2 regions of the Streptomyces sp. NPDC021622 genome follow, and region 1 is predicted to be linked to the other one. Evidence: riboswitches for the same ligand, from Rfam matches in the RefSeq annotation. Region 1 holds a riboswitch; the other holds the start of a gene.

Evidence for each region. A riboswitch is a leader RNA that binds a small molecule or an ion and turns the genes downstream of it on or off. The one in region 1 is predicted to bind S-adenosylmethionine.
Region 2: another riboswitch for S-adenosylmethionine. It lies ahead of thrC (threonine synthase); the one in region 1 lies ahead of AB0G47_RS02165 (aminotransferase class V-fold PLP-dependent enzyme).

Annotation. Positions count from the first base shown of each region.
Region 1 covers NZ_JBFACK010000001.1:478,200-481,595, reverse strand. Annotated here, with positions in the region: gene AB0G47_RS02170 (glycerate kinase) at 1-68, shown strand, start outside; gene AB0G47_RS02165 (aminotransferase class V-fold PLP-dependent enzyme) at 20-1,390, opposite strand; SAM riboswitch class IV at 1,581-1,697, opposite strand; gene trpD (anthranilate phosphoribosyltransferase) at 1,784-2,848, opposite strand; gene AB0G47_RS02155 (cytochrome bc complex cytochrome b subunit) at 2,984-3,396, opposite strand, start outside.
Region 2 covers NZ_JBFACK010000017.1:144,600-147,995, reverse strand. Annotated here, with positions in the region: gene AB0G47_RS30415 (MoaD/ThiS family protein) at 1-166, opposite strand, end outside; gene thrC (threonine synthase) at 264-1,568, opposite strand; SAM riboswitch class I at 1,586-1,715, opposite strand; gene AB0G47_RS30405 (glucosyl-3-phosphoglycerate synthase) at 1,871-2,815, shown strand; gene AB0G47_RS30400 (trehalose-6-phosphate synthase) at 2,939-3,396, shown strand, end outside.

The DNA of each region.
Region 1 (3,396 bases):
GGCTGCCGTCCTCAGAGACTCAGGCGCCGGTGGTGTCCGGCACGCAACGCCCGTCCTCGGTGCGGTAGTTCCACCGCGCGCCGTCCGCCACCAGCTCCTTGACGGCGCGCACGAAACGCTCGACGTGCTCGTCAGGGGTGCCGGCGCCGAAGCTCACACGGATCGCGTTCAGCGACTTCTCGCCGGGCGCGGCCTCGGGGGCACCGCACTCGCCCTGGGTCTGCGGGTCGCTGCCGAGCAGGGTGCGCACCAGCGGGTGGGCACAGAAGAGACCGTCGCGTACGCCGATGCCGTACTCGGCGGAGAGCGCCGCGGCGAAGTGCGAGCTGTTCCAGCCCTCGACGACGAAGGAGATGACGCCGACGCGCGGGGCGTCGTCGCCGAAGAGCGAGAGCACCTTCACCGCGGGCACCTCGGCGAGGCCCTCGCGGACCTTGGCGATGAGGTGGTTCTCGCGGGCGACGAGCTCGTCGAAGCCCGCCTCGGTCAGCGCCTTGCAGGCGGCGGCGATGGAGTACACGCCGATGACGTTCGGCGAACCGGCCTCGTGCCGCGCTGCGGTGTCGTGCCACTCGACGTCCACGCCGCCGTCCGTGCGCCGGGCGACCTTCCGCGATGCGCCGCCGCCGGCGAGGTAGGGCTCGGCCTGCTGCAGCCAGTCGGAGCGGCCCGCGAGGACGCCCGAGCCGAAGGGCGCGTACAGCTTGTGACCGGAGAAGGCGACCCAGTCGACGTCCAACTCGCGTACGGAGACGGGGTGATGGGGCGCGAGCTGCGCGGCGTCCAGGACGATACGGGCGCCGTGCGCGTGGGCGGCGGCGGCGAGTTCCTTCACCGGCCACAGCTCACCGGTGACGTTGGACGCGCCGGTCACGCAGACCAGGGCGGGCCCGTAGGGTTCGCGGTCGGCGAGGGCGCGCTCCAGGGTGGCGACGGCCTGGTCAGCGGTGCGCGGGGCGTTCAGGTACGTCACGCGGGCGTCGCGCCAGGGCAGCAGCGAGGCGTGGTGCTCGGTCTCGAAGACGAAGACCTGGCAGTCGGCGGGCAGCGCGGCGGCGAGCAGATTGAGCGAGTCGGTGGTCGACCGCGTGAAGACGACCTGGTCGCCCTCGCGGCAGTCGAGGAACTCGGCGACGGTGACCCGGCTGTTCTCGAACAGGTCGGTGGAGAGCTGCGACAGATACCCGGCCCCGCGGTGCACGCTGCCGTAGTACGGCGCGTACGCGGCCACGTCGTCCCACACCCGCTGCAGCGCGGGCGCGCTCGCCGCGTAGTCGAGCGCGGCGTAGGTCACCTCGCCACCGGTGACGAGCGGCACGGTGACGTCCCGGCCGAGGACGGAGAGGGGGGCACAGACGGACGAGTCGGCGGCGACGGCGGAAACAGACATGGCGAACTCCCGTGGGAAGGCAGGCGAGTTCACTGCAGCGACGCCCGTGCGACACGCAGGGCGGTGCAGTGATGAAGAGAAAAGGGGGTGCGGAAAAGGGGCCGGAAAGCCCTATCGCATTCGCTTGCTCACGAGACTGCTCCCTTGAGGACCAGGACCCCAGGGATGCGACACTCATCGAGTGCGCAGGGGTCCGCGCTTGCCATACGCCTTGCTGCGTACGGCCTGGTCTTCACCCGGGGCACCCCGCCACGGACGGAGGGTTGCCGGACAGCAAGCCGGGGCCTAATCGCTGTCACTCATGACCTGTTGAGCATCTTGCCACATGATCTTCGACGCGCAAGGCGCAGTCCAGAATCCGGACTGCGCCTTGCGTCACACTCGGGGCCCGCGTCAGCGGTTGCTGGCCGCCACCCAGCGCTCCAGGGCCTTCTTCGCGGCCCCGGAGTCGATGGACTCGGCCGCCCGCACCATGCCGGCCCGGATCTGCTCCACGAGGCTCCCCTCGCCCGGCGAGAGGGCCACGAGCGCCGCCGCCGAGTTGAGCAGCACCGCGTCCCGCACCGGCCCGGTCTCCCCGTCGAGCAGCCGCCGCGCGACCTCCGCGTTGTACGAGGCGTCGGCGCCCCGCAGCGCCTCGATGGGCACCAGGTCGATCCCGACGTCGCGCGGGTCGAAGGCCTCCTCGCGCACGGCGCCGTCACGCACCACCCAGACCCGGGAGGTCGACGTCGTCGTCAGCTCGTCGAGCCCGTCGTCGCCGCGGAAGACGAGCGAGGAATGCCCGCGCTCGGCGAAGACCCCGGCCACCACGGGCGCCATCCGCGGGTCGGCGACACCGACCGCCTGGGCCCGCACCCTGGCCGGGTTGGTGAGCGGACCGAGCAGGTTGAACACGGTCCGGATGCCCAGCTGGCCGCGCGCGGCGCCCGCGTACCGCAGCGCCGGGTGGAACTTCACCGCGAAGCAGAAGGTGATGCCCGCCTCCTCCACGACCTCGACGACCCGCTGCGGCGTGAGCTCCAGGTTCACGCCGAGCTTCTCGAGCACATCGGAGGCACCGCTTGCCGACGACGCGGCGCGGTTGCCGTGCTTGACGACCTTCGCGCCCGCGCCGGCGATGACGATCGCGGACATCGTGGAGATGTTGACGGTCTTGGCGCCGTCGCCGCCGGTGCCGACGATGTCGACGGTCTCGCCGGGCACCTTGATCACATTGGCGTGCTCATACATGGCGCGTACGAGACCGGAGATCTCCTCGACCGTCTCGCCCTTGGCCCGCAGCGCCACCACGAAACCGGCGATCTGCGCGTCGGTGGCCTCGCCGCGCATGATGCGGTCCATGGCCCAGGCGGTGTCGTCGGCGCTCTGGTCGCGCCCGTCGAGCAGACCGTTCAGTACGTCGGGCCAGGAACGGCCCGCCGCGGTATTGCCTCCTGCGGGGGTCACAGCGCTCATCTGCCGCTCCTGAGTTCGTATAAATGGGCCAAGGACACCCTATCCAGGTCCGGGGACGGCAAAGAGCCCCGTCCGCGCAATGGACGGGGCTCTTGCCGTGGCGACCTTGTGGTCAGAGCTCTGTGAGCTCAGGGATCAGTGGTGGCCGTGGCCGCTCGTGATCTCCTTGTACTCCTCGACGGTGGGCTTGGGGATCTGGCTCTCTTCCCCGTAGTAGCCCTTCGAGAGCTTGGCCCGGAGCTTCTGCGAACCGGACACCTTGCGCTCGACACCGTTCTCGTCGACCGTCGGGCCGATCTCGATCGGCTCGTACTGATGGTGCGCGGTGAGCGTGTGCAGCTGCTCCTGGTTGAGCGGCTCGTGGACCTCGATGAACTCACCGTGCGGCAGGCGCTTGATGATGCCGGACTCGCGTCCGTGCAGCACCTTGTCCTTGTCGCGCCGCTGCAGACCCAGGCAGATCCGCTTGGTGATGATGAACGCCAGCACCGGGAAGACGAAGAAGGCGATCCGCACGAACCAGGTGATCGAGTTGATCGACAGATGGA
Region 2 (3,396 bases), on a different contig from region 1:
AGCGGCGCAGCTTGCCCTGGTCGTCCAGGACGCGGGCGGCGATACCGGCGTGGTTCTTCTCCAGGTCGGCGATGACCTCGGAGAGGTTCGCCCCCTCGGCGGCAACCTCGGCCTGACCGCCGGTGTAGGTGCGAAGAATGGTGGGGATGCGGACGTTGACGCTCATGGGGTTCACCTCAGAGTTACGGGGAGGGAGCGCCCCTGAAAGGGGCGCGGGGAACTGCGCGACCAGCCACGACGGCCCCGCAGACAAGCGGACAAGCTCAGCCTGCAAGACCCGCTTCGCGGAACGCGTCCAGGCTGGGCCGAATGGTCGCGGTGGCCTGGGACGTCTCAGCAACGGCGTCCAGGGTCTTCAGGCCGTCCCCGGTGTTGAGCACAACGGTGGTGAGGGACGGGTCGATGAGACCGGCCTCGATCAGCTTCTTGGCAACGCCCACCGTCACACCACCGGCGGTCTCCGCGAAGATCCCTTCCGTGCGAGCGAGAAGCTTGATCGCATCGACGACCTGCTCGTCGTTCACGTCCTCCACCGCACCCCCCGTACGCCGCGCGATGTCGAGGACGTACGGCCCGTCGGCCGGGTTGCCGATGGCCAGCGACTTGGCGATGGTGTTCGGCTTCTGGGGACGTACGACGTCGTGCCCCGCCTTGAAGGCGGCCGACACCGGCGAGCACCCCTCCGCCTGCGCCCCGAAGATCTTGTACGGCTTGTCCTCAACGAGGCCAAGCCGGATCAGCTCCTTCAGACCCTTGTCGATCTTCGTGAGCTGCGAGCCCGAAGCGATCGGGATGACCAGCTGGTCAGGAAGGACCCACCCCAGCTGCTCACAGATCTCGTACGCGAGGGTCTTGGAGCCCTCGCCGTAGTACGGCCGCAGGTTGACGTTGACGAAGCCCCAGCCCTCGCCCAGCGGGTCGCCGATGAGCTCGGAGCAGAAGCGGTTCACGTCGTCGTAGTTGCCCTCGATGCCGACGAGCTCGCCGCCGTACACCGCGGCCATGACGACCTTGCCCTGCTCCAGGTCGTGCGGGATGAACACGCAGGAGCGGAAGCCGGCGCGGGCGGCGGCGGCGCCGACGGCACCGGCGAGGTTGCCCGTCGAAGAGCACGAAAGAGTCGTGAACCCGAAGGCGCGCGCAGCCTCGAGCGCCTGCGCCACGACACGGTCCTTGAAGGAGTGCGTCGGGTTGCCGGAGTCGTCCTTGACGAACAACTTGCCCTGCTCGACGCCGAGTTCACGGGCGAGGTTGTCGGCCTTGACGAGCTGGGTCCAGCCGGGGTTCAGGTTCGGCTTGTCGGCCACGTCGGCGGGGACGGGGAGCAGCGGAGCGTAGCGCCAGATGTTGGCGGGGCCGGACTCGATCTGCTTGCGGAGCGCCTCGGGGTCACCGGTCGGCAGGTCGTAGGCCACTTCGAGCGGGCCGAAACAGGCCTGACAGGCGAAGATGGGGCCGAGCGCGTAGAGCTCGCCGCACTCGCGGCAGGAGAGGCCCGAAGCGGGGCCGAGGTCTACGGAGTTCGTAGCGGTGGTGGTGTCGTTCGTTGCGACAGTCTGCGCAGCCATGGAGGCGAGGCCCTTTCTCCTCATCTTCCCCGCGGCGCATCTCGCCGCGAGACGGAATTGGCACCTTCCCCACCGTGACCTCGTCGGTCGGCGGGAGGGTTGCCGGGGCTTCAACGGGCCGTATCCCTCTGCCCCTCTGGATGAGCGCTATGGCGCCGGGCTCGCGGTCCCGGTGCATTTGTTACGCGATGACCCCCGACATGCGATGGTCATCCGCGTTGTTCAAGACTGTAACCGAAGGCCTGGACGCTTGAGATAGTCGTCCGAACCGCGAGATGGATCACACAGAAAGGACCCTGACCTTGCTGGAAGAGGCCGAGCGCTGGCTGAGCAGGCGTTCCTGGTCCGTCGCCGACCGGCCGCTGGACCGGCTCACCGCAGCGAAGAAGGTGTCCGGCACGTCGGTGAGTGTCGTGCTGCCCGCGCTCGACGAGGAGGAGACGGTCGGCGAGATCGTCGCGGAGATCCGCCGTGAGCTGGTCGAGAAGGCCCCGCTCGTCGACGAGCTCGTGGTGATCGACTCGGGCTCGAAGGACCGCACGGCCGAGGTCGCGCGCGCCGCGGGCGCGCGGGTCGTGCACCGGGACGAGATCCTCCCCCGCATCCCGGCCGTGCCCGGCAAGGGCGAGGTCCTGTGGCGTTCGCTCCTTGTGACCGGCGGTGACATCGTCGCGTTCGTCGACGCGGACCTGAAGGAGTTCTCGGCGGACTTCGTCTCGGGCATCGTGGGCCCGCTCCTGACCGAGCCCGACGTGGACTTCGTGAAGGCGATGTACGACCGCCCGCTCGGCGAGGCCGCGGGTCAGGGCGGCCGGGTCACCGAGCTGATGGCGCGCCCGCTGCTGAACATGCACTGGCCGCAGCTCGCCGGCTTCGTCCAGCCGCTCGGCGGCGAGTACGCGGCGCGCAGGTCGCTGCTCGAACGGCTGCCGTTCCCCGTCGGTTACGGAGTGGAGCTTGGCCTCCTTGTCGACGCGCTGCACACGGTGGGCCTCGACGCGCTCGCGCAGGTCGACGTCGGTGTGCGCAAGCACCGTCACCAGGACGGTCAGGCGCTGGGCCGGATGGCCGCGGCGATCTACCGGACGGCACAGCTGCGGCTCGCCCGCGGACACCTCGTACGCCCCGAGCTCACGCAGTTCGAGCGGGGCGAGCACGGGTTCGTGCCGCGCACCCACGCCGTGGACACGGAGGAGCGGCCGCCGATGGCCGACATCGCGGAGTACGCGGAACGCCGCGTGGCGTAGCCGTACCCGACTGGGCACGCGGGTCCGCACGCGACTGCTTGCTCCTGGAACGTATACGGCCGCGCCCCCGCGGGGGTCCGGCCGTACGTTTGAGGGTTCCCCGGAGGGGCTAGATTTCGGCACATGGTCTCCGAGCAGGCAGCGGCCCCGGCCGCCCAGGTCCTCGTCGCGTCCAACCGCGGCCCTGTCACGTACACCCTGGAGGAGAACGGGGAGCTGACGGCCAAGCGGGGCGGCGGCGGACTCGTCTCCGGGCTCAGCGCGATCGGGGACGAGGCGGACGCCCTGTGGGTCTGCGCGGCGCTGGGTGACGGCGACCGGGAGGCCGTGCGGCGCGGGGTGGCCGAGCCGGGCGTACGGATGCTCGACATCGACGCCGGGTCGCACGAGGGCGTGCACGCCGACGCGTACAACGGGATCGCGAACTCGGTCCTTTGGTTCGTCCACCACATGCTCTACCAGACCCCGCTGGAACCGGCGTTCGGCCCGGAGTTCCGGGCGCAGTGGGCCTCGTACGAGACGTACAACCGGGCTTTCGCGGAGGCACTCGCGCAGAGTGCCGGGTCCGGCGCCGCGGTCCT